DNA from 4 places in the Roseixanthobacter glucoisosaccharinicivorans genome. Region 2 is predicted to be linked to each of the others. Evidence: riboswitches for the same ligand, from Rfam matches in the RefSeq annotation. Region 2 holds a riboswitch; each other region holds the start of a gene.

Region 1 (7,758 bases), 550 kb from region 2:
GGAGAGGCGGATGGTGCGCACCATGAGCGGAAAGCCCATCACCGCGCAGGCCAGCGCCGCTCCGGTCCAGCGGAACGAGAACACGATGCCGAAATGCGCATCGAGAAAGGCGCCGATGGGGCCGCGCCGGCCGAACAGCAGCAGCAGGATGAAGCCCGTGACCACGGGCGGCAGCACCAGGGGCAAATGGACGATGCCGTTCAGCACCGATTTGCCCCAGAAGCGGCCGCGCGCCAGCGCGAGCGCCATCAAGATGCCGAACGGCAGGCTGGCCAGCATCGCCACGGTGGCGATGCGCAAGGTGAGAACGACCGCCGTCCATTCGTCGGCGCTGAGATGCAGGAAATCCACGCGGGCCTTCCGGACGTCGGAGAAGGGGCGGCGCGCGCGCGGCGCGCCACTCGCCTCACTTTAGGATGGTGAAGCCCTGCTTCTCAAATGCCGGCTGTTCCTTCGCCGCGCGCATGAAGGCGAGGAAGGCGGCGGCGTCGGCGTTCTTGGAACCCGCGACCAGCGCCACCGGATAGATGATGCGCGGGTGGCTGTCTTCCGGGAAGGTGCCGACGATGGCGACGTTCGGGTCGGCGGCGGCGTCGGTCTGGTAGACGATGCCGTAGGGCGCTTCGCCCCGCGAGACCAGCAGCATGGCGGCCCGCACGCTCTCCGCGCCGGCGACCTTGGCCTCCACCGAGGGCCAGATGTCGAGATAGGTCAGCGCCGCCTTGCCGTATTTGCCGGCCGGCACGCTGTCCACCGACCCCATGGCGAGGCGCCCGCCCTTCAGCAGGCCGGCAAGGTCGAAGCCCTTCTTGATGTCGACCGGCTTGGCATTGTCCTTGGGGGCGATCAGCACCAGGCGGTTGCCGAGGAAATTGAACCGGCTTCCCTCCTGGAGCAGCTTGTGGCTGGCGGCATAGTCCATCCAGTCGAGATCGGCGGAGATGAAAATATCGGCGGGCGCCCCGGCCTCGATCTGCTTGGCGAGCCCGGAGGAGGCGGCATAGGAGATGCGCGTGGTCTTGCCGGTTTCCTTGTGCCAGTCGGCCGCCACCGCATCGAGGGCGTTCTTCAGGCTGGCGGCGGCGAAGATGGTGACCGGCTCGGACTGGGCATGGGCCGCGCCGGCCAGGGGCATGGTGCCAAGCCAGGCGCCGCTCAGGGCGAGGCATGCGATTTTCAGCCAGGTGCGGCGAGCCAGGTTCATTGTCCCTCTCCGGTACGGTGCTTGGTGCAGCGCGATATATTTTGAAATATAGCGCCGCGACGATTTTCGCTAGCGATATATTTTCTAAAATATGTCGATGTGCGGCGTGGCGGACGGGAGCCCACCGGGCTCCGCGCCAGCAGTGGAGGGTGATCATGAAGATCAGTGCGCGGAATGTGTTGAAGGGCAAGATCCTGGAAATCACCAAGGGCGCGACCACGTCCCACGTGCGCCTGGACCTTGGCGGCGGCGCCACGGTCACCGCCTCCATCACCAATGAGGCGGTGGACGAGCTGAAGCTCGAAGTCGGCCAGGACGCCGCCGCCATCATCAAGGCGTCGGACGTGATGATCGCCGTCCATTGAGGTCAGGCGGGAGCCGCCGGGCGTGGCTCCCGCCCCTCGTTCCACCCGCCCGTCCGGTCCGCCTCAGGCGTCGGGCGGAGGGTCCAGGGGCTGGCCCAGGGTGCGAAGGGTCCAGCGCCGGCCGTCGGTGCGCAGGTCGCTGCGGGTGAGCGGCGCCACGTCGATCTGCCAGAAGGCGCCAGGCGGCGCCTGGAGAAGGCCGACCGCGATCGCCCGGACGTTCGCCGCATGGGTGCAGGCGATGACATGGCCATGGCCCTCGCGCTGGCGGTCCAGCCAGGCCTCCATGCGGGCGATCAGCGCCGCGAGCGATTCGCCGCCGTGCGGCGCTGCCTGCGGCTCGCCGCGCCAGAGGGCGAGCGCGCCAGGATAAGCTGTGTCCACCTCGGTGAAGGTGCGGCCCGCCCACAGCCCGCAGTCCCAATCGCGAAGATCCTCGTCGTTCTCCGCCTCAAAGCCGAGCGCGCGTGCGGTCTCTCTCGCGCGCTCGGCTGGCGAAGTCCGCACGCCGTCGGGCCGCCGCAGCCGGCCGCGCCACGCCTGGGTCTGCGCCAGGGCGAGCGGCTCCAGCGGTTCGTCGCGCGGAAAGGCGCCGGCCCGCAGGGCGGCGGTGGCACCGTGGCAGATCAGCGTCAGGCGGTTGGCCATGGCGATGGGGCACCCTTGCGGCAGCGGGCGGAGGAGATCGGCCGGCGCGCCGGCGCGCGTCTGTTTTCGCCAGATTGTTCGTTTGACACAACCGGCTTCGCGCCAATAGTGTCGATGCTTCGCTGCGGGTGAGGAAGTCGGTGAAAATCCGACACGGTCGCGCCACTGTAAGCGCCACGCCATTCCGGCCGTGCCGCAAGTCAGACCCGGCCCGCAGGACGATGTTCGATTTCGGGACGCGCAATCCCAGGAGACTGACCATGGCCGACACCGTTCTTTCCGGTTCCTCCCTCGGCGTTGCGGCCGGCACGCAGACCATCTCGGTCAGCGAACTTCTGCCCTGGGCGGTGTTCGGCGGCCTGCTGATGCTGCTCGCGCTTTATTTCGTCGGCGCCGAACAGGGCGCGACTTCCCTCATCCCCGGCATGTATGTGCATGAATTCCTGCACGACGGCCGCCACCTGCTCGGCTTCCCCTGCCACTAAGGGGCATGCGACATGGTTGGGTCTCTCCTGCTTCGCGGGATGCTTGTTGGCGTCCTCGCGGGCTTGCTCTCGTTTGGATTCGCGCGCGTCTTCGGTGAACCCGCGGTCAACCGCGCCATCGCCTTTGAGGAAGCGCATGCGGAAGGGCCGGCGCCCGCCGCCGCGCCCGCATCCCCGGCGGCGACGCCGCATGTCCATGCCGACGGCAGCACGCACATGCATGCCGCCGCCCCGGTACCCGCCGCGGCCGAAGGCCATTCCCATGGCGGCGAGGAGGAATTGGTCAGCCGGTCCACCCAGGCCGGGCTCGGCCTGCTGACCGGCACATTGGTCTATGGCGCCGCCATGGGCGGCATTTTCGCGCTGGTCTTCGCCTTTGCGCTCGGGCGGGTGGGCCCGTTGTCCCCGCGCGCGACGGCGGGGCTGCTGGCGCTGGGCGGGTTCTTGGCCATCGCCCTGGTGCCGGGGCTGAAATATCCCGCCAATCCGCCCGCCGTAGGCGACGGCGCGACCATCGGCTTCCGCACCCAGATGTTCTTCCTGATGCTCGTGGCCTCGCTGGCCGCGCTCACGGGCGCGGTGCTGCTGGCCCGGCGGCTCGCCGCCCGCCACGGTGTGTGGAACGGGGTCGTCGCGGCGGCGCTTGCCTATGTGGCGGTGATTGCCCTGGTGCAGACGATGCTGCCGACCATCAACGAGGTGCCGGCCGAATTCTCGGCCTCGCTCCTGTGGGAGTTCCGCATCGCCACGCTCGGCATCCAGGCGGTGCTGTGGGCAACCCTCGGGCTGGCCTTCGGCCCGCTCGCCGAGCGCAGCCTGCGCGCCCATCGCGGCGCGCGCCTCGCTCCCGCCGGTGCCCTGCGCTGACGGGCTTTCGCTGAGGCGGATCGGTGAGCCGCGGGGGGGCGCTTTGACGGACCCCTCGGGTGCGGCGCCGGTGGGGTCCTCGTGGTCGCCGTCGGCCCACGCCGATCACTTGGAAGCGGGCGGATGCGGCGTGCCGAAATTCAATGCGAAATATTCGCCCGAAAAGCCGGTGTGATCGGCTGGAAAAGTGCGGTCAAGCGCCAGTAAACCGATGTTCGTCTGCGCTAAGCCATTGTTTCACGTGAAACATTTTCTGTCACCCGGAGCGATGCCGAGGACCGGTGCATCAGGAGAGCCCGCGCTTTTCCCGCGCGCGGGCGGGCTTGCCAGTGGCGGCGGCTTTGTCCTGCCGGCCTGAAGCGGAGGTGTGCTAAAGGCTCGCGGCCGCCCGGGCCGCCTGGTCGTAATGGCCGGAAAGCGTGCGCAGCAAGGCCGCGATCTCCGACAGCTTTTCGGGGGGAATGCCTGTCGCGGCAACGGTTTGCGTCAGCAGCGCCTCGCGCACCTCGCGGTAGCGCTGGCAGGCGAGGCGGCCTTTCTCGGTGGCGTTCAAGGTCTTCTCCTTGCCGCGCCGGCCGCTGGACACCAGCCCCAGGGCCTGGAGCTTCTTCGCGGCATAGGTGACGAGGTGGGTATCCTCCACATCCAGCACCAGGCACAGATCGGCGATGGTCTTCGCCCGGTCCCGATGGGCCACGTGGTGCAGCACCAGCACATCCAGCGACGACAGATCCGGCAAGCCCGCCGCCGCCATGCAGCGGACCATCCAGCGCTGGTAGCCGTGGGTGATCATGTTGAGGCCGAATTCCAGCTCCGACAAGGCCGGCAGGGCGCCGTCGGCAAGATGGGCCGAGGAGACGATGGAGCCGAGCGGACCGGACGAGATGGGGCGATCGGTTTCACCGGCCGGTGCGGGAGAGGCGGGGCGTCGGGTCATACGGCTTGGCGTCCGGCTGTTCTTGCGGGCGGAAATGCTCCGGCCCGAGAAGCCGGGGCCGGAAGCGGGGAGCGTCGGCAAGGCCTGCCGCTCCGGCGGCGTGGCCGGCCCTGCGCGGGCCGGCCGATCGCGTCATGTTACGCCACCGCCCTCACTTCTTGAAGGCGGCGAGGGCGGCTTCCCCGTCCGGGCCCGCCTTCTTGATCCAGTCGGCGGTAAGCTGCGCGCCGATCTTCTCGAAGCCGGCCCGCAGTTCGGCGGAAGGCGCTTCCACCTTCATGCCCTTGGCCTGGAGCTGCTCCACATACCATTTGCTCTTCTCGATGGAGCTCTTCCAGCCGCGTTCCTCGGCGGCGGCAGCAGCCTTCAGCACGGCCTCCTGGGTCGGCTTGTCGAGGGCATCGAAGGCGGCCTTGTTCACGAACACCATGTTCTTCGGCAGCCAGGCCTGGACGTCGTAGAAATAGGGGATGCTTTCCCAGATCTTCACGTCATAGCCGGTGGCGGCGGAGGTGATGAGGGCGGTCACCACGCCGGTGGCGAGCGCCTGCGCCAATTCGGCCTGCTGCACGGTGACGGACTGGGCGCCGAGCAGATCGCCGATGCGCGAGGTGCCGACATTATAGGCGCGCCACTTGGCCCCCTTCAGATCCTCGACTTTGGTGACGGGGTTCTTGGAGAAGATGCCCTGCGGCGGCCAGGGCACCGCGTAGAGCACCATCAGGCCCTGCGCTTCCATCTTCTTTTCGACGAACGGGCGCGAGGCCGCCCAGAGCTTCTTCGAGCTTTCGTAGGAGGTTGCGAGGAACGGCACCACGTCGATGCCGAAGATCGGATCCTCGTTCTCGTGGATCGACATGATGACCTCGCCCGCCTGGGCCTGGCCGGTCGCCACCGCGCGCTTGATCTCCGGCGCCTTGAACAGGACGGCGTTGGGATGCAGCGTGATCAGCAGCTTGCCGCCGGACAGGGTTTCCACGTCCTTGGCGAACTGGGCGATGTTTTCCGTGTGGAAATTGTCCGCCGGATAGGCGGAGGGAAGGTTCCACTTGGTCTGGGCGAGCGCTGGGGCCGCCGAGAGCGCGGCGATGCCGGCGGCGACGAGCACCGGTGCGAGGAAACGCGAGCGTGCCATTTAGTATCCCTCTTCTGGTTGGCTGTGACGGCGGTTTTTCACCCGGGGAAGGCCCAGCGCGGCAGCACCAGGACGATCTCCGGGAAGGTCGTGATGATGATGACCGCGACGTTGAGCAGAATGAAGAATGGAAAAGCGGCCTTGGCCACCGAGAGCGTGTCGCGCCCGCTCATGTTCTGGAGCACGAACAGGTTGAAGCCCACGGGCGGCGTAATCTGCGCCATCTCGACGTGAATGACGAGATAGACGCCGAACCAGACCAAGTCGAAACCCGCCTGCTTCACCATCGGCAGCACGATCACCGCCGTCAGGACGATCATCGAGATGCCGTCGACCAGGCAGCCGAGGATGATGTACATGACGGTCAGGGCCAGGGCGAGCTTGCCGGGGGTGAGGTTCAGCCCCTGCACCCATTCGGCCAGCGCCACCGGGATGCCGGTATAGGCCATGGCAGCGGTGGTGAAGGCCGCGCCGGCGATGATCAGCATGATCATGCAGGACAGGCGGGTCGCGCTCATCACGCTCTGGAGGAACGCCGACCAGGTGAGCGTGCCGCTCCAGGCCGCCAGGGCAAGCGCTCCCATCACGCCCCAGGCCGCGCATTCGGTCGCCGTGGCGAGGCCGAGAATGAGCGAGAGAAACACCCCCGCGATCAGCAGCAGGCACGGCAACAGCCGCGCCGACTGGCGCATCTTCGCCCGGAAGGGCATCGGCGGGTCGCGCGGTGGCGACTTGGACGGGTTCAGCAGCGACCAGATGATGATGTAGCCGCTGTAAAGCGCCATCACCAGCAGGCCCGGCAGGAAGCCGCCCAGGAACACCTGGAGGACCGAGACATTGGCCGTAACCGCATAGACCACCATCGGAATCGATGGGGGAATGAGCAGCCCCAGCGTGCCCGAGCCGGCCAGCGTGCCGATGCTCATGCCCTTGTCGTAGCCGCGCTTGTCCAATTCCGGCAGGGCGATCTTGCCGATGGTGGCGCAGGTGGCGGCGGAGGAGCCCGAGACGGCGGCGAAGATGCCGCAGCCGATCACGTTCACATGCAGCAGCCGGCCCGGAAGCCATTGCAGCCAGGGGGCCAGGCCGCGAAACATCTCCTCCGACAAGCGCGTTCGGAACAGGATTTCGCCCATCCAGATGAACAATGGCAGCGCGGCCAGGGTCCAGGAGGCGGTGGCGCTCCACACGGTGGTGGCGAGCACCTGGCCGATGGGCACGTTGGTGGTGAGGACCATCGCCGCTAGTCCGACGATGCCGAGCCCGAAGGCGATCCACACGCCGCTCGCGAGAATGGCGACAAGCAGCAGAAGCAGCACGATGGAGAGCTGCGCCAAGTCGAAATGCGTCATGGCTCAGACGCCTCCGCCGGCGGCGATGCGCTCGACCAGTTCATCGGGCGAGGTGGCGGGTTCCTTCTCGTAGCGCGGCCGGTTGCCGCCGGCGACATGGACGAATTCGTCCACCATCGCGATCAGCAATATCACCAGCCCCGCCGCATATCCGCTCTGGGGAATCCACAGCGGCACCGCGATCACGCCTTGCGACATGTCTTTGAAGAGCATGGATTCATACGCTAGCTGCACGGCGTGCTTCGCGAAAAAGGCGAGGAACGCGATGCCGATCGTGAGGGCCACCAGTTCCGCCACCTGCCGGGCGCGGCCGTGGAGCCGTTCGAGCAGCAGGCCGACGCGGATCATGTCGCCGGCCTTGAAGGTATGGGCGAGGCCGAGAAAGGCCATGGCCGCCATGCACCAGGCGGTGAAATCATCTCCGGCGGGAACATTGAGGCCAAATTCGCGGCCGGCGGAAAGCGCGATCATCAGGCCGAAGATCGCGAGCAGGAAAAGCCCGGCCAGGATGCCGGAGAGAAAATAGAGCCCGTCGAGCGCCTTGCGGATCATGCGCGCCCTCCGTAGCCCGGCTGGTGGCGGCGAGCGGCTATGTCCGGAACCTTCGCGGCGTCCCGCGCACACGTCTTCGGCCGCCGTCGCTGGCGGAATTCTTCGCTGGTCATTTGAACCCCTCAAAGGTCTGTGCGGCCCCCTTCGGGCAAGGCCCTGGGTGCTCTCGAAACATATGCTGGCCTGACGCTGTCATTTCGTCAACAAAATGTT
Region 2 (7,758 bases):
CCGCTGCTTTCGCCGAACACGTCCAGGGCATCGGCCGCCTCGTGCTGCCGGGGCCGCGCCTGTCCCGCCTCGGCGCTCCACGCGAAGATGACGGCTCGATCTCCCTACCCCAGATGGACCCGGAACGGGTGGGAATGCTGACCCTCAAGGTGGATGCGCGTATCGACGCGCCGGTCGCCCCCGCGACCGCGCTCGACCTGGCCGCGCTCGACTTGCTCGGCCTTGCGTTGGTGCTGCCCGCAGCGATCCTCGCGCCCAGCGACGGCATCGGACTGGACCAGGTGCTGCGGGTGGGTGGCGCCGACATCGCAGCCTTCCGCGCCCACCAGGCCGCCAGCCTCACCATCGTCGGCCGCGCCCCAGTGCCGCTGGAAGGCGCGCCAGAGACTGAATTCGTGGTGTTTCGGGGCGGCGAGGGCCTGCGCGATCAGGTGGCGATCATCGTCGGCAAGCCGGACCTCTCCCAGGCCGTGCCGGTGCGGCTGCATTCGGCCTGCCTCACAGGCGATCTGTTCGGCAGCCTGAAATGCGATTGCGGCGACCAATTGCGCGATACGGTCCAGCGCATGGCGCGCGGCACCGGCGGCGTGTTGCTCTATCTCGACCAGGAAGGGCGCGGCAACGGCATCGCCAACAAGATGCGTGCCTACAAGCTCCAGTCCGAGGGCTATGACACCTATGACGCCGATGCCGTGCTCGGCTTCGGGCTCGACCAGCGGCGGTTCGACTTCGCCGCCGAAATGCTGCGTCAGCTCGGCGTGACGGCGGTGCAGCTCATCACCAACAACCCCCAGAAGATCGCGGCCCTGAAGGCCGCCGGGTTGAACGTGGTGGCGGAACAGCGCGTGCTCGGCCGGCCGACGGTGGAAAATGTGCGCTACCTCGCCTCCAAACGCGACCGCGCCGGCCATTACATTGATTTCGAGGTGCTCGCCGCCCGCGCGCCGGATTGAGCGCCGGCACGGGGCGCTGGGCGGTCTGGCCAAATCAAAACGATTGAAATCTCTCCCCGCTTGGGCTTTCCATGGCGGGCCACTCTGTGCGCGGCTTAAGGTCCGCGCCGCCGTGTCCGGCGCTGGCCGAGGACGGCGGAAAGAGAAACGAGACCACTCGGGAGAGAGACTTCATGACCGCCACCACCAAGATCGCCCTCGTCACCGGCGCCGGCTCCGGCGTCGGCCGCGCCGTCGCGCAAGCCCTCGCGGGCGCCGGCTACAGCGTGGCCCTCGCCGGGCGCCGCCGCGAGGCGCTTGAGGCGACCGCTTCCTCGCTTGGCGACGCGCCCGCGCTGGTGGTGCCGACGGACGTCACCGACCCTGCCTCCGTCGCCGCCTTGTTCGCGGCGGTAAAGGAGGCCTATGGCCGGCTCGACCTGCTGTTCAACAATGCCGGCACTGGCGCTCCGGGCGTGCCGATGGAGGATCTCACCTACGAGCAATGGCGCACGGTGGTGGACACCAATCTCACCGGCCCGTTCCTGTGCACCCAGCGGGCGATCCGCATCATGAAGGCGCAGACCCCCATGGGCGGGCGCATCATCAACAACGGCTCGATCTCGGCACACACCCCCCGCCCCAATTCGGCGCCCTACACCTCCACCAAGCACGCAATCGCGGGGCTCACGAAATCCACCTCGCTGGACGGCCGTGCCTATGACATCGCCTGCGGCCAGATCGACATCGGCAATGCCGACACGGATATGGCCCAGCGCATCAAGAACGGCATCATCCAGGCGGACGGCTCGATGAAGCCGGAGCCGATGATCGACGCCAAGCACGTGGCCGACGCGGTGGTCTATATGGCGAGCTTGCCGCTGAGCGCGAACGTACAGACCATCACGGTGATGGCCACCAAGATGCCGTTCGTCGGCCGCGGCTGAGCCCCGACGCATTGACGGGTGCCCGAGCCGCCTCTTCCCGCACGCGGGGAGGGGCGCACCGTGCCGGGCGCAGCGGGGCGCCCGCCCGCGCTCTCGCTATTCGCGGAAATCCGTGTCGGCGGCCACGCTCTCCCACGCGTCGAGATCGGCCGCCACGCGCGCGAGCTTGGCGCGGATGTTGCGATGGGCATCCGGTCCGAGCGCGAGGCGCAAGGGCGGGTTTTCCGCATCCACCGCCTGAAGGATGACCGCGACGCCCCGCTGGGGATCGCCCGGCTGCGCGCCGGCACGGGTGGGCACAGCCGCGCGCACCACGCCCGCGGTCTCCTCATAGGCATCAATCCGGTCCGCCGCGAATGTGATGGAGCGACCGAGGAAATCGGTGCGGAAGGCGCCGGGCTCGACCAGAATCACCGAGATGCCAAGCGGCTCCAGTTCGGCGGCGAGCGCCTCGGAGAGGCCCTCCACGGCAAATTTGGTGGCGCTGTAATAGCCATAGCCAGCGCGCGACTGGAGCCCGAGGTTGGATGAGAACTGCACGATGCGGCCCCCCGTGCCCTGGCGCATCAGGGGCAGGGCGGCCTGCGTCGTCTCGATGAGCCCGAATACATTGGCGTCGAATAGAGCGCGATATTCCTCCGGCGCCGCCTCCTCCACCGCGCTGAGAAAGCCATAGCCGGCATTGTTGACCAACACGTCCAGCACGCCGAAAGCCGCTTGGGTGGCGGCCACCGCCGCCGTCGCATCGCCGGCACGGGTGACATCGAGAGGCGCCGTGCGCGCGGTTTCGGGATAGCGGGCGGCGAGGTCCGCGAGCTTTCCCGGATCGCGGGCGGTGAGCATCACGCGATCGCCGCGGGCCAGCACGGCCTCTGCGAGCACGCGGCCGAAACCGGCTGAGCAGCCGGTGATGAGCCAGGTCCGGAAGGGAGCTTTCGTCATGGGAGCAGTCTCGGTTCGGGCGGGAACGCTTCCTTAGAAGGATGCCTGCCCTGTCGCGTCAAATCACGTTGCAATGCCGGCGCCGGGACTGAGTCCGAGGCGGCCCGCGCGAACGCCTATTCTGGGGGGTCACGGCCTGCGAACGCGGCGGCGAATTCGGGCGAAGCGATGCGCTCCAGCGATGCGCGCAGAGCCTCTGCCTCGGCGAGCCCGAACACCGCCTCGAATCGCGCCTGCGCCTGCGCCCACAGGGCCATGGAGGCATCGAGCTTCGCCTTGCCCAGCGGCGTCAGCACCACCCGGCGGCTGCGCTTGTCCTGTTCATCCGGCACCAGCATCACGAGGCCGTCGCGCTCCAGCGGCTTGAGATTATGCCCGAGCGCCGAGCGATCGAGCACCAGCGCAGCGGAAAGCTCGCCCATGGTCGGCGATCCGGCCCGCGCGATGTGGATCAGCAGCGAGCGCTGGGTACCCTTCAGGCCGCACGGCGCCAGAACCGAATCGTACAGTTGCGACACCCGGCGGGTGGCCTTGCGCAAAGCCGTGCCGTTGCAACGCCCGGCATTGGGATAAGCGCCGGCGGACGTTGCGGGCTCACATCCCGCCCCGGTCGACGCGTTCTTGCGCCCTGCCATGTCCTTAACTCCTCACGGGGCCGTCAATTGACGAATACTCTCATATGCCCCTATTTTCAAATTTACGGGCATATGCCCCTACTTGCGATCCCGCCGGTGTTTTCCGCAACCGCTCCCGGCCGATTGGAGCCAGAGACATGCTCAAACTCCAGACCGATCCGGCCAGCCCCGCCCCCACGCAATCGCACCCGGCCGGGGGTGCCGCCGCCATGTCGTCGCGCACCCGCGCCCTTCTGGACGCCCCTGTGGTGCCCCTGCTCTTGCGCCTTGCGTGGCCGAACATCCTGGTGATGCTCGCCCAATCGAGCACCGGCCTGATCGAAATGGCCTTCATCGCCCGTCTCGGCATAGATGCGCTCACCGGCATGGCGCTGGTTCTACCGGTGCTGATCTTGATGCAGAACATGTCCCAGGGCGCCATGGGCGGCGGCATCTCCTCGGCCATCGCCCGCGCCCTCGGAGGACAGCGGCGGGCCGAGGCGGACAGCCTCGTGCTGCATGCGCTACTCATCAATGCCGGCTTCGGCCTCACCTTCTCCGCTTTGGTCCTGCTCTTCGGCCGGCCCCTGTTCGCCGTGCTCGGTGGCAGCGGCGCGTCTCTCGACGCCGCGCTCACCTATTCGCACATCCTGTTCGCGGGCATGGTGCTGCTCTGGATATTCAATGCGCTGGCCAGCATCATCCGCGGCACGGGCAACATGCTGGTACCCGGCATCGTCATCTGCGGCGGCGCGGTTCTGCTGGCGCCGCTCTCCTATGCGCTGATCCTAGGGCTTGGCCCGATTCCCTCCTTTGGCATCGCCGGCGGGGCGATCGCCATGCTGCTTTATTACGCCATCGGCGCCGCGATCCTGGGCTGGTACGTGGCCAGCGGGCGCAATGTGGCGCGCTTCGCCTGGACCCGGCTGCACCTGCCCTATGCCTGGAATATCCTAAAGGTCGGCGCGGTGGCCGCCGTGAACACGATCCAGCTGAACGTAACCATCGCCGTCACCATGGGGCTCGTGGCCGCCCATGCGGGACCCGGTGCGGTGGCCGGCTTCGGCACCGGAACCCGGCTCGAATATCTGCTGCCGCCGCTCGCATTCGGGCTCGGCGGGCCGCTGGTGGCGCTGGTGGGCACCAATATCGGCGCCGGGCAGAACCGGCGCGCGCTGCGGATCGCGCTGATCGGCGGCGCCTTTGCCTTTGCGCTGACGGAAACGGTGGGCCTTGCTGCCGCGCTCTGGCCGGCCGCATGGCTCGGCCTGTTCGACGCGACGCCGGAAATGCTGGAGGTCGGAACGGTGTATCTGCGCATCGTCGGACCCTTCTTCGGCTTCTTCGGGCTCGGCATGACGCTGTATTTCGCCTCGCAAGGCGCGGGGCGCCTCGGCTGGCCGCTTCTGGCCAGCCTGCTGCGGATGATCATCGCGACGGGCGGTGGCGCGCTGGTGCTCTCGGCCACCGGTTCGCTGTACTGGCTGTTCGCGGTCTATGCCTGTGGCCTGTTCGCTTATGGGGCCGTCGTGGGCGTGTCGGTCGCCTCGGGATCCTGGTTTCGCTAGAACATTTCGATCACCCCACCGACTCGGATCGGTTTATCGGAGCAAGCGATGCGTATTCTCGTGGTCGGTGCCGGTTCCACCGGCGGCTATTTCGGCGGTCGCCTGGCTCAGGCGGGCCGCGACGTGACATTCCTCGTCCGTCCCAACCGCGCAGCCCGCCTGCGGGCACGCGGGCTTGAGATCGTCAGCCCCCTCGGCGACGTGACGCTTCACCCGGGCATCGTGACCGCCGACCAGATCACCGGGCCGTACGACCTCGTCCTGGTCTCGGTGAAGGCGTTCGCCCTGGAAGCCGCGCTCGTCGACGTGGCGCCCGCCATCGGCCCCAAAACCATGATCCTGCCCGTGCTCAACGGCATGAAGCACATGGATCTGCTGGCCGACCGCTTCGGCGCCGATCGGCTCCTCGGCGGGGTCTGCAAGATCATGGGCCGCATCGACGATGAGGGACGCATCGTGCAGATGAGCCCGCTGCAGGAACTGACCTATGGCGAAACCGGCGGCACGCGCTCGGCGCGCATCGAAGCCCTTGACGCCGTGATGCAGGGCGCGGGCTTCGACGCGCAGCTCTCGGATCACATCCTGCTCGACATGTGGGAGAAGTGGGTGTTCCTCGCGAGCCTTGGCGCCACCACCTGCCTGCTGCGCGGCAGCATCGGGGACGTGGCCGCGGCGGGCGGCAAGGCCGTAGCCCTCGCCATCGTCGCCGAATGCGCCGCCATCGCTGAGGCTTCTGGATACGGCCCGCGACCGGCTTTGCTCTCCTGGACCCAGGCGCAACTCACGAGCGACGGCTCGCCCATGACCTCGTCGCTGTATCGCGATCTGAGCCAGGGCAATGCGGTGGAAGCCGACCAGATCATCGGCGATCTCGCCGCGCGCGCCCGAGCCCTCGGGATACCGACGCCGTTGCTGGAAGCCGTGGGCGTCGCGCTGAAGCTGTATGAGAACCGACGCGCGCAAGGCTGAGCGGCCGGTCCAGCGATCGAGCGGCCCGCACTGAGATCGTGCCGCTTGACGGTGCGCGCGCCCTGCGGCTAGCGTCAAGGCGACGGTTCCCCCAGGGGATCAAAAGGGAACGCGGTGAGTCGGCGCCTGGAAACAGGGGTTGGCGAAGCCGCGGCTGCCCCCGCAACTGTAAGCGGCGAGTCCTTCGTCATCAGCCACTGGGCCTTCGGGCCTGGGAAGGCGGCGAAATGGACGCTGACCCGCGAGCCAGGAGACCTGCCGTCAGCCGTGGTCACGCGCGTGCACATTGGGCGGGGTGTCCTGATGGTGGTTGATCCAGGCGGCTCCCGGGCCGTGGGGAGGCCTCGTTCGCGGTGACGGACCACTCGTCCCGCTGAGGCCCAAATGCCGTCCGCCTTGATTTTCCCCGTTCGCCGCGCCGCGCGCCGTCCCATGCTCGTCGCGCTGATTCTCTCCTTCGCCTCCGGCGTCGCCAATGCCCAGTCGGCGCCCCCCGCCGATGGCGCGTCGCAATCCATCGACCTGCCCGAGGTGGTGGTGAGCGCCACCGGCATGCCGACGCCAGTGGACCAGGTCGCCTCCTCCGTCAGCGTCGTCACCGCCGAGGAGATCGACCGCCAGCAATTGCGCACGGTTCCCCAAGTGCTTCAGTCGCTTCCGGGGCTCAATGTGGTGCAGACCGGCGGGCCGGGCGGGCAGACCTCGGTGTTCATCCGCGGGACCAATTCCAACCATGTGAAGGTGCTGGTGGACGGCATCGACGCCGGCAATCCGTCCAGTCCCACCGGCGCCTTCGACTTCGGCCAATTGCTCGCCACCGACCTTGCCCGCATCGAGGTGCTGCGCGGTCCCCAGAGCGGCCTCTACGGCTCGGATGCGATCGGCGGCGTGATCTCGATCACCACCAAGAAGGGCGAGGGGCCGGCCAAGGTGTTCGGCTACGTGGAAGGCGGCGCGCTCGGCACCTTCAACCAGGCGGCCGCGCTGAGCGGCTCAACGGACAAAGTGGGCTATTCCTTCAACGTCACCCATTTCTCTTCGACCGAGATCCCAGTGACGCCGCCCTCCATTGTCCCGCCGGGCTATCCGATCAATCCCAACGCCTATGACAACTGGACCTATTCGACCCGGCTCGATTTCCAGATGAGCGATGCGTTCGCGGTCAATTTCGTCGCCCGCTATATCGACAGCCGGCTTGCCTACACGCCGGATGTCTACCCGCCCCCGCTGTATGAAGGGCTGCCGGCGGCTGAGCGCTCCACCAGCCTCGCCAGCATGTTCTTCACCAAGGGCGAAGGCGTGTGGACGGCGCTGGACGGCGCGCTCAACACCACGTTCGGAGTGAGCGCCACGACCTCGTCCAACCCCACCACCGGGCCCAACAGCGACGTGAACGGCCAGTATGAGGGCGACCGGCAGACCTATTATCTGCGCTCGAACCTCGCCTTTGCGCCGGGGCAGAACCTGCTGGTTGGCGTGGAGCGGCGCAACGAGGCGATGACCTCCTCCACCCAATATACCGATCTTTCCGCCAGCACCGGCGACACCGGCGCCTATGCGGAACTCCAGGGCAAGCTGGGGGATCGCTTCTTCGGCGCCGCGAATATCCGCTTCGACAGCGACGACACGTTCGGCGATCATTCCACCTTCCGCCTCGCGCCGGGCTTCCTCATCCCCGAGACGGGAACCACGCTGAAAGGCAGCTACGGCACCGGCTTCAAAGCGCCCTCGCTGTACCAGCTCTATGCCCCCTATTACGGCAATGCGGAGCTGAAGCCGGAGGAAA
Region 3 (7,758 bases), 2.2 Mb from region 2:
GCGGCGGCGGGAAAATGTGGGATGAGGCCGAGCGCGGCCCAGCCGGTATGCCCCGCCACCAGCGCCATGCCGTCGGCGAACAAGGCGGGATCGCCCCGGAACTTATTCACCACGAAGCCGGCGATCAGCGCGGCATCCTCGATATCCAGCACCGTTTTGGTGCCGACGAGGCTGGCGATGACGCCGCCCCGGTCGATATCGCCGATCAGCACCACCGGCACGTCGGCGGCGCGGGCGAAGCCCATGTTGGCGATGTCGTTGCGCCGCAGATTGACTTCCGAGGCGCTGCCCGCCCCTTCCACCAGCACGAGGTCGGCCTCGCCCTTCAGCCGCGCGAAACTCTCCAGCACGGCGGGCATGAGGCTCTGCTTCAGGCCCTGGTAGGCGCTGGCCTTGGCGGTGGTGAGCACCCGGCCCTGCACCACCACCTGCGCACCCACCTCGCTCTGCGGCTTCAGCAGCACCGGGTTCATATGCACGCTCAAGGGCACCCGCGCGGCCCGAGCCTGAAGCGCCTGCGCGCGGCCGATCTCGCCGCCGTCGGCGGTGACGGCGGCATTGTTCGACATGTTCTGCGGCTTGAAGGGCCGCACCCGCAGGCCTCGATTGGCAAAGGCGCGGGCAAGACCGGCCACCAGCAGGCTCTTGCCCACGTCGGAGCCGGTGCCCTGGAACATCAGCGCGCGGGCGGCCATCAGAATTCGATACCGGCCTGCGCCTTCACGCCGGCGGAGAAATGATGCTTCACCAATCCCATCTCGGTCACGAGGTCCGCCGCCTCCAGAAGCTCCGACTTCGCGTTTCGGCCGGTGACGACCACATGCAGGTCGCCCCGGCGCGCCTTCAGCGTCGCGACCACGTCGGCGAGGTCGAGATAGCCGTAGCGCAGGGCGATGTTCAGCTCGTCCAGCACGATCAGGGAGAGGGTCTCGTCGGCCAGCAGCTCGCGGGCCTTGTCGAAGGCGCGGGCGGCGGCGGCGGTGTCGCGGGCGAGATCCTGCGTCTCCCAGGTGAAGCCCTCGCCCATGGTGTGCCAGCGCACGCGATCGCCGAACGCGGCGAAGGCGTCCTTCTCGCCGGTGTGCCAGGCGCCCTTGATGAATTGCACCACCCCCACCTTGCGGCCATAGCCGAGCATGCGCAGCGCCAGCCCGAAGGCGGCCGTGCTCTTGCCCTTGCCGGGGCCGGTGTGGACGATCAGCAGCCCCTTCTCCAGGGTCTTCTCCGCCACCTCGGCATCCTGCACCGCCTTGCGCTTGGCCATCTTCTCGCGATGGCGAGCGGCCTGGGCGTCGTCGCCGGCGGCATTTTCGGTTTCATCGCTCATCGGGGCGTGTCCTTCACAATCATGGGCAAGCCGGCCACCATGAAGATCACTTCATGGGCCATGGCCGCCATGCGCTGGTTGAGCCGGCCGGCGGCGTCTCGAAACCGGCGGGCGAGGGCGTTGTCCGGCACGATGCCGAGCCCCACCTCATTCGCCACCAGCACGCTGAGTCCCGTGCGGGCGGTGATGGCGTCCACAAGGCGATCCTCTTCCGCCGCGAGATCGTGCTCCGCCAGCATGTGGTTGGTGAGCCACAAGGTGAGGCAATCCAGCAGCAGCGGCATGTCGGACGGCAGGGCCCGGACGAGATCGGCAGCATCGAACGGCGCGTCGTGGGAGACCCAGCGCGCATCGCGCCGCGCCTGGTGCAGGCGGATGCGCTCGGTCATCTCGGCGTCGAAGGCCTGGGCCGTCGCCACATAGGCAAAGGGCGGGACGGCAGCTTCCACCCGCTGCTCGGCATGGCGGCTCTTGCCGGAGCGCGCGCCGCCGAGCACCAGCACGATCCGGCCGCCCGCCTCGGCCGCGATGGCGCTCAAGCCGGCACCTGGAAGTGCGGGCGGCAGGAGCTGTGGCCGGAGGCGGCCGCTAGGCGCGGACCCAACATGAGACTCTCCCTGGCCCTCCCGCCGAGAGCCGGCCTGTGGCGCCCGCGAAACGGGCTCTGCGTCCTCGGCAGGTCTCCTGGCTTGCGGATCGACGCGCCCCCACCCTTCCCGAGGCTGGCCTCAGTGGTTCGTGGGTTTGCTCTCCGCCGACAGTTGCGGGGGCAGCCGCGGCATAGGGAAAAAGCCTCCCGCACCGCGTTCCCTTTTGATCCCGAAGGAACCGACGACGCGCCGACTATAAGGCCGCCGCCCCGCGCCGCAACCGCCCGCCCCGCGATCTCAGCTTCTGGCTTTCGCAACCAGCGTCGAGGTGGACTGGCCCGGCGTCAGTTCGGCGAGCACAAGCTTTCCGCCATTGGCGATGACGATATCGGCGCCAACCACATCCTCGGGCTTATAATCCGCCCCCTTCACCAGCACGTCCGGCAGCAGGGCCGTAATGATTTCCAGCGGCGTGTCCTCCTCGAACAGCACCACCAGATCCACGCAGCGCATGGCGCCGATCACCCGCGCGCGGGCGGTCTCGTCCTGGAGCGGGCGCGTCGGGCCCTTCAGACGGCGCACCGAGGCGTCGGTGTTGAGCCCCACGACGAGGCGGTCGCCCTGGGCTGCCGCCGCTTCCAGCATGCCCACATGGCCGGGATGCAGCAGATCGAAACAGCCGTTGGTGAAGACGATGCGCGCACCGCTCGCCCGCCAGCGGTCCATGATATCGCGCGCCTTGTCGCGCGAGACGAGCGCGCCCGCCGGCTCCAGCTGCGGTACCGAGCGCTGCAGCGCGGCGGTGAGTTCGGCGCGCGTTACCACCGCCGTGCCGAGCTTGGCGACCGCAATCGCGGCAGCGGCATTAGCGACCGGAACGCTCGCTTCCAGGCTGAGCCCGCAGGCGAGCGACAAAGCGAGCGCGGCCAGCGCCGTATCGCCGGCGCCGGACACATCGAACACCTCGCGCGCCTCGGCCGGCACATGGAGCACGGTGCCGTTGCGGCGCCAGAGCGTCATGCCCTTTTCCGCCCGCGTCACCAGCACATCGCCGCCGAACTGGGCGCTCGCCGCCTGCGCCGCGCGCTCGGCGTCGGCGTCGGTCTCGTCCGGCAGGCCGGTGGCCTCGCTCAGCTCGCGCCGGTTGGGCGTCACCAAAGTCGCGCCGCGATAGACCTCGAAGGTGCGGCGCTTGGGATCGACGATCACCGGCACCCCGAGCGTCCGGGCCTCGGCCAGCACGGCGGCGACGACACGGTCGCCGAGCACGCCCTTGGCATAATCGGAAAGCACCACCACCGAGCAGCCCGCCATGGCGCGGCTGGCGGCCGCGATCAACGCGTCCTCGATAGCGGGGGATGGCGGGGCGGACATCTCGGCATCGATGCGGACGATCTGCTGGCGCCCGCTCATCACCCGCGTCTTGGTGACGGTGGGGCGGGTGGCGTCCACCACCAGGCCGGAGAGATCAATCAGCGCATAAGGAGCGAGCGCGGCGCGCAACTGGTCGGCCTCCCCATCGGCCCCGACGAGGCCCACGAGGCGGATCGGCGCGCCCATTGCGGCGGCATTGGCGGCCACGTTCGCCGCCCCGCCCGGCACGATGCGTTCCGCGCCATGCAGCAGCACCGGCACCGGCGCCTCGGGCGAGATGCGCGAAACCGAGCCGAGGATGTAGCGATCCACCATGACATCGCCGATGACGGCGACGGGACCGGGCTTGGTATCAGGAAGCATGGTGCCGGTATCCTGGGGCAAGATCAGCCCTTGCGAAGTGTGGCGTCCCGCTCATGACGCGGAATTGCGGCCGCGCAGATGCTCGGTGACATAGATCCGCACGCCGTCCTCCAGCGAGGTGAACGGGCGGGTAAAGCCTGCGGCGCGCAGTTTCGAGACGTCCGCCTGGGTGAAATATTGATACGCGTTGCGAATGGAAACCGGCATATCGACATAGGTGATGCGCGGATCCTTGCCGGCCGCCGCGAACACGGCTTTTGCGAGATCCGCGAAGCTGCGCGCCTGCCCGGTGCCGACATTGAAGATGCCGCTCGCCGCCGGCGTCTCCACCAGCCAGCGCACCACCGCGACGCAATCGCCCACATAGACGAAATCCCGCAGCTGCCCGCCGTCCTCATATCCCGGATCGTGCGACTTAAAGAGCGTCACCGCCTCGCCGGCGGCGGCGGTCGGATAGATCTTGTGGACCACCGAGCGCATGTCGTCCTTATGGGCTTCGCCCGGACCATAGACATTGAAGAAGCGCAGGCCCGCCCATTGCGGCGGCACCGGCCGCCCGGCGGCGACATCGGCCGCGAAGCGGCGGTCCGCCATCAGCTTGCTCCAGCCATAGGCATTCAGCGGCGAGAGGCGATCGAGCGCGGCGGCGCCCTCCTCGTCCCGGAAGCCGTCGGTGCCATCGCCATAGGTGGCGGCGGAGGAGGCATAGATGAAGCGGATGCCCTTGCGCGCACACTGGTCCCACAGATCCAGCGTCGGGCGGATGTTGCGGGCGACGATCTTGTCGCCATCCCGCTCCGTGGTCGCGGATATCGCGCCCATGTGGACGATCGCGCCCAGCCGTCCGCCCTCGCGTTCCACGAAGGTGGAAACCGCCTCCGGGCGGATCACGTCATCCAGCAGGATGTCGCGCAGGTTGAGCCATTTCGGGCCGTCTTCCAGCCAATCGGCAACCACCACCCGCCAGCCGTCGGCGGCAAACGCACGGGCGATGTTCGAGCCGATGAAGCCGGCGCCCCCGGTGACAAGGATCGTATCGCGGGCGGAACGGGCGGTGCGGATCATTCAGGCTACCATTCAGGACGCAGGCGGTGATGCGCTCCCGTGTGCCACGCTGCTTCCGGTCTTGTCCATCGCATCGGCATGTCCGAAGCGCAGGACATTGAGCGCGCGCCACACGTCCCGCGCGCTGAAATCGGTCAGGCAGGGTGGTCCCTCGACGAGATCGGGGGCAATCCGGCAATGGGCGCGCTCGCACGGCGCACACGGGCGCAGCGATTTCAATTCCAGAGCCTTGGGGCCGAAAAGGCCCGTCAGGCGCGGATTTGTCGGGCCATAAAGCCCGACGGTGGGCACCGCGAGCGCGGCCGCAAGATGGCCGAGGCCGGAATCGACGCTCACCACCGCCTGGGCCCGCGCAATCACCGGCGCGAGCGTGGTGATGGGGCCGGGCGGCACGATCCGCACCGAGGGGATCCGGTCTGCGATGGCGCTGGCGCGCGCGGTCTCCTCCGGGCCCTGGGCGAAGATGCGGGTTTCATAGCCCCGCTCGGCCGCCATCTGGGCGAGATCGCGCCAGTGCTTCACCGGCCAGGTCTTGGTGCGCCAGGTGGTGCCGTGCAGCATCACGATATAAGGCGGCTCGTCCCCCTGCCCTTCCGCATCGGCGGGAACAGCGAGCCCGGCGTCGGCGGTGAGCCCTTCCAGGGCATAGCCGAGGCTGGCGGCGAACAGCTTGCGCAGCCGCACCGCCATATGCTCGGTTTCCGGCACCACGTGGGTCGCGTGATAGGTGAAGGTCGCAAGGCCCTCGCGGGCGCTGCCCCGGGCAAAGCCGTGGCGCCGCCCGCGCGCGAACAGGCCGACGGCCGCGCTCTTCATCAGGCCCTGCGCGTCGATCACCACATCATAGGTTTCCGCGCGCAAGGCGGCGCGGATCGCCGCGACCGCCCCGCTGCGCAGCGCCGCCCCCGGCGCCTTGCGCAAGCGGCGCAGGGGCACCGCGATGGCGCGCCGCACGGCGGGGTGGGTCTCCACCAGGGGAACGAATGCCTCCTCCACCGCCCAATCCAGCGTGAGGCCGGGCACCGAACGCATGGCGTCGGTCACCGCCGGGAACGTGTGCACCACGTCTCCGAGCGAAGACAGCTTGACCACCAGAACCTTCATGCCCGCACGGCCCGCGCCGCCGCAAGAACCTCCTCGGGTGCGATCACTTCCAGGCAAGCCAGGGTGCCGAGCGGACATTCGCGCTTATGGCACGGGCGGCACGGCAGCTCGCGCGCGACGACACGGGCTCTTGGGCCGGTCGGCGGCGTCATCTTTTCCGAGCTGGAGCCGTAGATCACCACCAAAGGCCGGTCGAGCGCACCGGCGACGTGCATCAGGCCGGAATCGTTCGAGATCACCACATCCGCAAGGCCCAGCAGGGCGGCCGCGTCCATCAGCGTGGTCTTGCCGGCGATATTGTCCACCGGCACGCCGCTCAGCTTCACGATCTGCGCCGCGATGGAGACATCCTTCGGCCCGCCGAGGATGCGCACGCGATAGCCCGCTTCCACCGCGCGAGTGGCGAGCCGGGCGAACTTGGTGGCCGGCCATTGCTTGGCCGGTCCATATTCCGCGCCCGGGCAGAGCGCCATCACCGGCCCCTCACCGGTGAGCGGAAAACGCCCCGCGGCCGCCTCGCGCGCGCCGTCTGGCAGGAACAGGGTCGGACGCGGCGCGGCCAGCTGATCGCCGCGCGGGGCGCCCAGCGCCACGAAACGGTCGATGGTGCGCGCCGTCTTGCGATCCCGATCGGGGCGCGAATCCGTCAGCAGCAGGCTGCGGCCCTCGGCGGCATAGCCGATGCGTTCGGGAATACCGGCCGCGAAGGGCACGATGGCGGCCTTGAAGGCGCGGGGCAGGATGATGGCCTTACCATAGCCTTCCTTGCGCAGCGCGCGCCCGGCTTTCCAGCGCTCCATGAGGCCGAACTCGCCATGGCCGAGGCCGAGGGGAATGGTTCGGCGCACGCCCCGTATCAGCCGGGCGATCGGCAGCGAGGCCGGCGGCGCGATGACGTCGATGGGGCGACCGGGATCGCGGATGCGCAGGCTTTCGATCAGGCTCGCCGCCATCACCATGTCTCCGACCCAGGACGGACCGACAAGCAGGATGGGCGAATAGGAACCGATGGCGCGCATTTTGTGCTCACTTGGACCCGCGCGTCTTGGCAAGACGCGCGGTGCCCGTCAAGGCGCGATCCCGTGACGACATGCAAAGCCGCCGGAGATGGCGGGAGGGGACGGGGGATCCGACCGCCCCAGACAGGCATCACTGAACCCGGCCGCAATAAAAAAGGCGCCGGCAATGCGGCGCCTTTTCAAGAAAACAACGAAGAGACCCGATCAGGCCGCCTTGTTGAGGGTCTTTTCCACGCCGGCCTTGATGGGCTCGGAGGATTCGGTCGCGATCTTCTGCGCGAGGGCCGACAATTCCTTCGCCTGGCCGGAAAGCGCATCGAACTGGTGGCGCAGGTGAGCGGTGGACAGTTCCACGGCTTCCGCTGCCGACTTCGCCGAAACCACCGACGCGAAGAAATCGAACGCGGCATTCACGTTCGAGCGCAGGATTTCGAGCGACTTGAGATTGTATTCGGAGACACCCTTGCTCGCGGTCGAATAGCTGTCTTCAAGGATATCGCTGGTCTGCGTCGCAGCGGCCTTGAGCTTTTCGTAATTGTCGCGATAGCTCTCGACGCTCTTTTCCGCCATTTCGCGGAAAGCGGCCGGAACTTCCATCTTGGCGAACGCGCCGTTGGCAGCGCTCATCTGGTCCTGGAAGGCTTTGGCAAAGGTGTCGTTCATTGGTTTCCTCGGCGGTGGCTTGGCTTCAATTCAGGCCCGCGCAGGCCAAAAAGCGCGCTCGAACATTGCCGAAGCGACTTTTCTGCCCTCAGCCTCGACCCCGCGACACTATAGCCTAAAAAGTGTGCGGCACAAAAATAATTTTTGCGCCGCACAACAAACACGCCCGTCTAATCAGTAAGTCCGGTTCGGATCTTGGGTCTGATCGAACTGATTGGCGGCCTGCTGGGTCGCGTTCTGCGCGTCATGCGCG
Region 4 (7,758 bases), 820 kb from region 2:
GCCGGTGCGCCACGCGGCCGCGATGCTCAGGCGCGGCGCGGATTTTTCCGCCGCGCCGGGCCAGCGCCGTTCCCCGAGCCGCGCCAGGGCTCCACCCGCGATCGCCTGACGCCTGCGTTTGCGCAGGGAAAGTCCGCCGATCGTGACATCCGGTCCTCCCCTGGAGGAGGCCGTATCGTGGAGCCAAGCCATGTTGAATTCTTTCCGTTTTCCCGGCGCGTTCGCGCGCCTCTGCCGCCGCATGTATCTTGAAGAGGCGCTCGCCGCGCTGGCCTTCGCCATGTTCCTGCTGACCCTCTCCGCGCAGGCGCTGATGGCGCACGAGTTCAAGGTCGGCTCCATCGAGATTGACCATCCCTGGACCCGCGCCACGCCCGAGGGCGCCAGCGTCGGTGCCGGCTATCTGGTCCTGAAGAACGAGGGTTCGACGCCGGACCGCCTCGTCTCCGCCACCGCCGAGGGCGCGCAGAAGGTGGAAATCCACGAGATGTCCATGAAGGACGGGGTGATGACCATGCGGCCGGTGGCGGGCGGCGTCGCCGTTCCCGCGCAGGGCTCCGTGGCGCTGAAGCCGGGCTCCTATCACCTCATGCTCATGGGGCTGAAGCAGCCCCTGAAGCAGGGCGCCATGGTCAATGGCACGCTGACGTTTGAGAAGGCGGGCACGGTGTCGGTTCAGTTCAAGGTGGAGTCCATCGCCGCCCAGGGGAGCAGCGATGGGGGCGAACACGACCATATGACGATGCCATCCGGCAAGTGAGTCGCGCGCAAGTAAGCCGCGCGCAAATGAGCCGTCCGGCCGTTCGCGCCGGCCGCCGGCGATCCGCTCGCCTGACCCGCGCCGGGGGCGGCGCGGCGCGTTTCGCCCGTCCTTCGCCCGAACTCCGGCAGAGGAGCCGCCTTCCATGGGCATCATCAAGCTGAGACCCGTGCCGTCTCCCGAAACGGCGGTGCGCACCATCGCGATGGCGGACGGATGCCTGGACAGCACCGATCTCTTTCGCGCGGCGCGCACGGTGCGGATCGTTCATGGCGACCAGGTCTATACCCTGACGCTGACCTCCAAGAACAAGCTGATCCTCACCAAGTAATCGTTTGCGCAAGGGGGGAGGTCTGAGGCGGGAGGCTTGTGGCGGGGCGCGCGTGCTTATTCCGGGCGCGGCATGGGCCGCGCATGCCGGCCGGGTCTCCGCGCGCCTGTCTCCACGCGACAAAGAATCCGCATATCGGTGCGCGCGGACGCGCGGACGTCTTGACAGAAAGCGGAGGTTGGCCGCTCCTGAACGCGCATGGTTCTTCCGGCATGACGCACATGCCGGAAGTGAAATGGGAACGGGGGAGGGGCCGATGACGCCCTGAGCCCCGACCGCCCCCGCGACTGTGAGCGGCGAGCGGCCTTCCACGATGTCACTGAAGCAATCCCCCAAGGTGCGCTTCGGGAAGACGGAAGGCATGCGGCGACCCGCGAGTCAGGAGACCGGCCATGCGCCCGGAACTAACGCAGGCCGTCGGGTGAGACGGCGGAGGAGCAGTCATGCATATCGAACCTGGTCTCGTGGATAGCGGGAAAATCTGGCTCAGCTACGTCACTGCCGCGGGCGCCGGCGGCTATGCCGTGAAGCTGGCCTATGAGGCCGTCCGCGAGCGCGGCATCCTCTCCCTGGTGTCGCGCAGCGCGGCGGCGAGCGCCCTGGTGTTTTCTTTCTTCGAGGTGCTCCCGCATTATCCCGTCGGGGTGTCGGAAGTTCACCTGATCCTCGGCTCGACCCTGTTCCTGATCTTCGGCATGGCGCCGGCGGCCATCGGCCTGTCCCTCGGCCTGCTGGTTCAGGGCCTGTTCTTTGCGCCGTTCGACCTGCCGCAATTCGGCATGAACGTGACGACCCTCCTGGTGCCGCTGTTCGCCTTGCAAGCCGTGGCCCAGAAAATCATCGCCCCCAATACGCCTTATGTGGACTTGCGCTACGGCCAGGCCCTCGCGCTCTCCACCACCTATCAGGCGGGCATCGTCGCCTGGGTGGCCTTCTGGGCGCTGTATGGCCAGGGCTTCACGGCGGACAATGTGGCGGCGATTTCCACCTTCGGCGGCGCCTATATGCTGGTCATCATCATCGAGCCTTTGGCCGACCTCGCCGTGCTCGGCGCCGCCAAGGCGCTGAGCCGCCTGCGCGGCTCCATGCTGCTGGAGCGCCGCCTCTACGAGGCCGTCTGAGACGCGTGACGCGCAGGTCCGTGGGCAACAACCGCCCACGGACAACCGCCCGATGACAACCGCCCGCTGACAAGGGCTCTGCGACAAGCGGCCGGGATCCTCTATCGCGGACGTTTGTTGCGCCGATCCTCCCGATCGGCGCCGGGTCGTTGAGAGGCTGCGGCAAAGGCGGCCGCCTCCCACGAGCGGGGGCGCGGGGGCCGCGCCGGGAGCATCCTTCCTTGCGTCGATAATTGTAAACAGTATACAGATTGAAGCCGTTCGGCTGCCCGGCCGGCCCGCGTTGGGCACGCCAACCGCCAGGACGACAAGCGGACGCACGCCCCCACGCATCGCAGCGCCGGGGCGCGTGCCGCAGAGGATGTGCGCAAATCCAATCGGGGAATGACCATGGCCTACGCGACGACGGACGACGGAGTGCGCCTGCATTATGAGGAAACCGGCACCGGCCGGCTGGTGATCTTCGTCCATGAGTTCGCCGGCGATCTCCGCAGCTGGGAACCGCAGATGCGCCATTTCGGCCAGCGTTATCGCTGCGTCGCCTTCGCTGCGCGCGGCTTTCCGCCCTCCGACGTGCCGGAAAATCCCAGCTCCTATTCCCAGGCCCGCGCCGCCGACGACATCGCTGCGGTGCTCGCGGCGACGGGGGAAACCAAGGCCCATGTGGTGGGCCTCTCCATGGGCGGCTTCGCCACCCTGCATTTCGGCTTCCGCCATCCGCAGCTGGCGCTGTCGCTCTGCGTCGGCGGGTGCGGCTATGGAGCGGAGGTGGAGCAGCGCGCCCGTTTCCAGGCCGAGGCCGACACCATCGCCGGCTTCATCACCTCCGCCGGCATGCCCGCCTTCGCCGAGAAATATGCCTACGGCCCGACCCGCGTGCAGTTCGAGAACAAGGACCCGCGCGGCTTTGCCGAATTCAAGCAGATGCTGGCCGAGCATTCGGCCCTGGGCTCCGCCAACACGCAGCTCGGCGTGCAGCGCGAGCGTCCCTCGCTCTACACCCTGGTGGAGGAGATGAAGCGGCTGACCGTGCCCACCCTGGTGATCACCGGCGACGAGGATTGGCCCTGCCTTGCCCCCGGCCTGCTGATGAAGCAGCACATTCCCTCGGCCGCCTTGGCGGTGATGCCCAATTGCGGGCACACCATCAATCTGGAGGATCCCGACGAATACAATCGTCTCGTCGGCGACTTCCTCACCAAGGTGGATTGCGGCCGCTGGCCGACCCGCGACCCGCGGGCCATGAGCGCGTCCATCACCGGTATGAAGGACTGAGCGCGCGCGGAGAGCCCGATTTCGGGCTCTCCTTCCCCACGGGCGGTCAGGCGCGGGCGTTCTCGGCGAGCCACCAGGCGAGAAGGCTGGCGGCGCGCATGAAATCCGCCATCTCCATGGCTTCGTGCGGATTGTGGCTGCCGTTCTGGTTGCGCACGAACATCATGGCGGTGGGAACGCCGGCGGCGGCGAAGGCGGCGGCATCGTGCGACGCCGGGCTGCCGAGGCTCATCGCCGGGATGCCCAGCGCCTGCGCGCCCTCCACCAGCCGGGCTCGGATCGCGGCGTCCATCTTACCTACCACGGCGCTCGCCCGCGGCCCCATGTGGAAGGTCACGCCGCGCCGGCGTTCGATGTCGGCGATGATGTCGCCCATGCCCTGTTCCAGCTCCGCCAGCTGTGCGTCGTCATAGGCGCGCACGTCGAGGCTGAAATGGAAGGCGCCGGGCACCGTGGTCAGGCCGTGCTTGGCCGGGTCGGTGTGGAAGCGCCCGAGCGTCACGGCCATCGGCCGCCCCTCCGCCTCGTGTGCCGCCCAGAGCCGATCCATCCCCGCCGCGAATTCCGCCGCCGCCATCACGGCATCGCGGCGAAACCGGCGCGGCAGCCCCACATGGGCGTATTCGCCCGCGATCCAGGCATTGGGATAGCGGAAGTTGCCGGGAATGGCGGTGCATATGGCCAGCGGAAGGCCGGCTTCCACGAGGCTCGGCGCCTGCTCGATATGCACTTCCAGAAAGGCGCGGAGCGCACGCGGGTCGAGATGCCGGTGGCCCGCCCGCAGCAGCGCGGGATCGCCGCCGCACGCGTCCAGATGGTCCGCCAGCGTGCGGCCGGTATCGATGCGCCGCGCGTCGAGCGCGCCGGGCGGGAGCGTGCCGAGCGCGGAGCGGCTGCCGAGATAGGAGACCTCGAACCACACGCTCTCTTCCGCCCGCACCCCCATCACGGTGATGTCGCAGGCGGGGGTGACGCCGAGCGCCCGGAGCGCCGCCACGGCCACCAGCCCGGCCACCACGCCGGCCGCGCCGTCGAAATTGCCGCCGTGGGGCACGCTGTCGAGATGCGAGCCGGTGAGGATGCGCGGCGCCGCGCGGTCGCGGCCGGGCAGGGTCATATAGGTGTTGGCGGCCGCGTCGGTCGCGATGTCGAGGCCGAGGCGCAGCGCGTGGTCGCGCACCAGGCCGTGGGCGAAATTCTCACCGGCGCCGTAGGTGTCGCGGGTGATGCCCGGCACGTCGACGCTGCCCTGCCGCAGGGATTCGAACAGGCGCGTGGCGAGGCCGAGCTGGGCGTTGGTCGCGGCGATGATCTGGTCGGCCGAAGGCGCCGTCGCGGGTTGGGATGCGGGGGAAGCGGCGGTCTGGGAGGTCATGGGCGGGGTCGTCTGCGGATGCGATGTGGCGGTGTGCGATGGCATGGAACGCGGGCTCATTCCGCCGCCAGCCGTGCCATGGCGAGGGCCATGGCGGTGGCGGCGCGCGAGGGTTCGATGACGGGAACGCCGAGCGCGTCCTCCAGCGCGGCGCGATGGCGCGCCATGCCGGCGCAGCCGAGGATGAGCACGTCCGCCTGCTGGGTATCGCGCAGGACGGCGCCGGCGGCGATCATGCGCTCGCGGGTGCGCCCGTGGTCGGCGAGTTCCGCGACGGAGAGGCCGATCGCCTTGCTGCCGGCATAGCGCGGGGCAACGCCCAGCATCCGCGCCTGCCGCTGCTGGCGCCGCACCGAGGCGTCCAATATGGCGATCACGCCGAAGCGATCACCCCGCATCATGGCGGCGAAGGTTCCCGCTTCGCCGATGCCGAGCACCGGGCGCGCAGTGCGCTCGCGCGCGGCGATGAGGCCGGGATCGCTGTAGCAGGCGATCACATAGGCGCTCGCCGGTTCGCGGTCGATATGGTCGAGCACGAGGCGCGTCGCATGCTCCACGTCGCTTTGGGTTTCGACGCCGGGCGGCCCCTCGTGCAGCGTCACGCATTGGATCGCCGGCCCGCCGGGGAAGGCAAGGTCGCCCACCGCCGCCGCGATCTCCGCCGTGACGGCGGCATTGCTGTTGGGATTGATCACCAGGATCCGGTTTGCGGCTGCATCCGCCATGGTTTCAGGCCCTCCCGGCCGGGGCGCGTGCGGGAAAGAGAGCGGCGCCGAAATTCGTCGCCGGGTCGGTCTCCGGCACGGGGGGCGGCGTGCCGGCGGCACGGCCGGAGGCGGCGCGGGCAATGAAGCGGCCGGAGCCGGGCGCGGCGTTGAGCACGCCGTCGTCGACGATCACATCGCCGCGCCGGACGATGGTGGTCGGCCAGCCCGTCACCTCCCGCCCCTCGAACGGCGTATAGCCCACCGTGTCGTGCAGATCGTCCGCGCGCAGGGTGACGCGGCGGTCCGGGTCCCACAGCGCGAGATCCGCATCCGAGCCGACGGCGATCGTGCCCTTGCGCGGGAACAGGCCGTAGAGTTTCGCGGCATTGGTGGCGCTGAGCGCGACGAAGCGGGCAAGGTCGATCCGCCCGCCGTTCACCCCTTCCGAGAACAGCAGCGGCAGGCGCACCTCGATGCCCGGAATGCCGTTGGCGATGTCCTTGAAGGTGGGGGTCGCGCTGCGGGCGAACTTGCCGCTCGCATCCATGCGATAGGGGGCATGGTCGGAGGAATAGATCTCAAGCGTGCCGTCCGCGAGCCCCGCCCACAGGGCCTGCTGCTCCACTGGGCCGCGCGGCGGCGGGCTGAAGCAGAATTTCGCGCCTTCATAGCCCGGCAGGTCGAGATCGGCCGCGCTCAGCAGCAGATATTGCGGGCAGGTTTCGCCGAAGATGTGCCGGCCTTCCGCCCGCGCGGCGCGGATGGCGGCGAGCGCTTCCACCGTGGAGACATGGACGATGAGCAGCGGGGCATCCGCCAGGGTCGCCAGCGCGATGCAGCGTCGCACCGCCTCGATTTCCGCGAGGCGAGGATGGCTCATGGCGTGGTATTTGGGCGCGGTGAAGCCGCCGGCGATGAGCTTCTTGGCCATCCATTTGATCATGCCGTTGTTCTCGGCATGCACCATGGCCATGGCGCCGTTCTCGCGGCACACCCAGAGCAGATCCAGGATCTGTTCGTCGCTCACCGCGATGAGATCGTAGGCGGTGAAGAGTTTGACCGAGGTGATGCCCTCGGCGATCAGGCGCGGCAGGTGCTCGTTCAGCAAGTCCTCGGTGGGATCGCTGATGAGGGCGTGGAAGGAATAGTCGAGGATGGATTTTTCCCGCGCCCGCCGGTGATAATCGGCGAACACGTCGGGCAGGCTCTGGCCGCGATGCTGGGCCGCGAAGGGCACGATGGTGGTGGTGCCGCCGAACGCGGCGGCGCGGGAGGCCGCGAAGAAATCGTCCGCCCCCATCAGGCCGTAGGACGACACCTGCTCGATGTGGCAATGGGCGTCGATGCCGCCCGGCAGGACCAGCCGCGCCGTCGCGTCCAGTTCGCGCGCGCCGGGCCCCAGCTCCAGCCCCAGCGTGGTGATGATGCCGTTCGCGATGCCGACGTCGCAGCGCGAGAGGCCCGCTTCGGTCACCACCGTGCCGTTGCGGACCACGAGATCGAATGCGGCGGCCATGGGGTCGTGTCCTGATGCGGGCGTGCGTGGTGCGGGCTCTGGAGGGCTTCGCCGGAGGGACGAATGCGCGGCGGGGGACGCAGCGCGCCCGGCCGAGGCGAAAGCCATGCCCGATCATATTGCCTACTGTTGACAGTTGTCCATACTATGGACGAAACCCCATCCGCCGGCGCATGGATGCCGGGAAAGGGCGAGGGCGGGACGAGGCATGGCGAAGATCGCGGTCCAGAATGCGGGCGCTTCCCTTGGCGGCTACGATCCCGACCGCCGGCTTCCCACATTCCTCGCGGCGCGCGCCGAATTCCTCGCCGGGCGCTCCACCCCGCGCATGCTGCTTGAGGAAAGCCTGGAGCGCATCGAGCGGCTCGATCCCGTGATCCAGGCCTTCTGCTTTCTCGACGTGCCCGGCGCCCGCGCGGCGGCAGATGCGGCCACGCAGCGCTATGCGCAGAACCGGCCGCTTTCGCCGCTCGATGGCTGTCCCATGGGGATCAAGGACACCATCAATGTGCGCGGCATGCCCTCGAAGATGAACAGCGCGGTGTATGACGACACGCCCATGCGGTTCGATGCGGCGAGCACCTATGCGCTGCGGCAGGCGGGCGCGGTGCTTCTCGGCAAGACCCATGTGCCGGAATTCGCCATGGGCAAATCCCCGCCCACCCGCAACCCG

What was found. Region 2 has a riboswitch for cobalamin ahead of V5F78_RS19425 (TonB-dependent receptor plug domain-containing protein). Riboswitches for the same ligand answer to the same signal wherever they lie in the genome.
Region 1: it holds a riboswitch for cobalamin, as region 2 does, so the genes downstream of both, V5F78_RS16840 (CbtB domain-containing protein) here and V5F78_RS19425 (TonB-dependent receptor plug domain-containing protein) in region 2, are expected to answer to the same signal.
Region 3: it holds a riboswitch for cobalamin, as region 2 does, so the genes downstream of both, cobU (bifunctional adenosylcobinamide kinase/adenosylcobinamide-phosphate guanylyltransferase) here and V5F78_RS19425 (TonB-dependent receptor plug domain-containing protein) in region 2, are expected to answer to the same signal.
Region 4: it holds a riboswitch for cobalamin, as region 2 does, so the genes downstream of both, V5F78_RS23145 (energy-coupling factor ABC transporter permease) here and V5F78_RS19425 (TonB-dependent receptor plug domain-containing protein) in region 2, are expected to answer to the same signal.

The regions. Positions count from the first base shown of each region.
Region 1 covers NZ_CM195538.1:3,635,552-3,643,309, reverse strand. Annotated here, with positions in the region: gene modB (molybdate ABC transporter permease subunit) at 1-351, opposite strand, end outside; gene modA (molybdate ABC transporter substrate-binding protein) at 407-1,204, opposite strand; gene V5F78_RS16850 (TOBE domain-containing protein) at 1,360-1,569, shown strand; gene V5F78_RS16845 (histidine phosphatase family protein) at 1,633-2,217, opposite strand; cobalamin riboswitch at 2,327-2,446, shown strand; gene V5F78_RS16840 (CbtB domain-containing protein) at 2,478-2,702, shown strand; gene V5F78_RS16835 (CbtA family protein) at 2,715-3,569, shown strand; gene V5F78_RS16830 (winged helix DNA-binding protein) at 3,940-4,506, opposite strand; gene V5F78_RS16825 (TRAP transporter substrate-binding protein) at 4,658-5,641, opposite strand; gene V5F78_RS16820 (TRAP transporter large permease) at 5,680-6,993, opposite strand; gene V5F78_RS16815 (TRAP transporter small permease) at 6,997-7,545, opposite strand.
Region 2 covers NZ_CM195538.1:4,185,665-4,193,422, forward strand. Annotated here, with positions in the region: gene ribA (GTP cyclohydrolase II RibA) at 1-953, shown strand, start outside; gene V5F78_RS19400 (SDR family oxidoreductase) at 1,127-1,879, shown strand; gene V5F78_RS19405 (oxidoreductase) at 1,976-2,821, opposite strand; gene V5F78_RS19410 (MarR family winged helix-turn-helix transcriptional regulator) at 2,938-3,456, opposite strand; gene V5F78_RS19415 (MATE family efflux transporter) at 3,594-5,003, shown strand; gene panE (2-dehydropantoate 2-reductase) at 5,052-5,972, shown strand; cobalamin riboswitch at 6,040-6,249, shown strand; gene V5F78_RS19425 (TonB-dependent receptor plug domain-containing protein) at 6,357-7,758, shown strand, end outside.
Region 3 covers NZ_CM195538.1:1,954,474-1,962,231, forward strand. Annotated here, with positions in the region: gene V5F78_RS08770 (cobyric acid synthase) at 1-695, opposite strand, end outside; gene cobO (cob(I)yrinic acid a,c-diamide adenosyltransferase) at 695-1,327, opposite strand; gene cobU (bifunctional adenosylcobinamide kinase/adenosylcobinamide-phosphate guanylyltransferase) at 1,324-1,866, opposite strand; cobalamin riboswitch at 1,985-2,175, opposite strand; gene rfaE1 (D-glycero-beta-D-manno-heptose-7-phosphate kinase) at 2,215-3,654, opposite strand; gene rfaD (ADP-glyceromanno-heptose 6-epimerase) at 3,706-4,719, opposite strand; gene waaC (lipopolysaccharide heptosyltransferase I) at 4,732-5,811, opposite strand; gene waaF (lipopolysaccharide heptosyltransferase II) at 5,820-6,842, opposite strand; gene V5F78_RS08805 (phasin) at 7,047-7,505, opposite strand; gene V5F78_RS08810 (phasin family protein) at 7,680-7,758, opposite strand, start outside.
Region 4 covers NZ_CM195538.1:5,009,677-5,017,434, forward strand. Annotated here, with positions in the region: gene V5F78_RS23130 (DUF2946 family protein) at 1-109, shown strand, start outside; gene V5F78_RS23135 (copper chaperone PCu(A)C) at 191-760, shown strand; gene V5F78_RS23140 (hemin uptake protein HemP) at 906-1,091, shown strand; cobalamin riboswitch at 1,274-1,500, shown strand; gene V5F78_RS23145 (energy-coupling factor ABC transporter permease) at 1,535-2,212, shown strand; gene V5F78_RS23150 (alpha/beta fold hydrolase) at 2,603-3,487, shown strand; gene V5F78_RS23155 (hydantoinase/carbamoylase family amidase) at 3,534-4,862, opposite strand; gene V5F78_RS23160 (aspartate/glutamate racemase family protein) at 4,919-5,587, opposite strand; gene hydA (dihydropyrimidinase) at 5,592-7,085, opposite strand; gene V5F78_RS23170 (amidase) at 7,294-7,758, shown strand, end outside.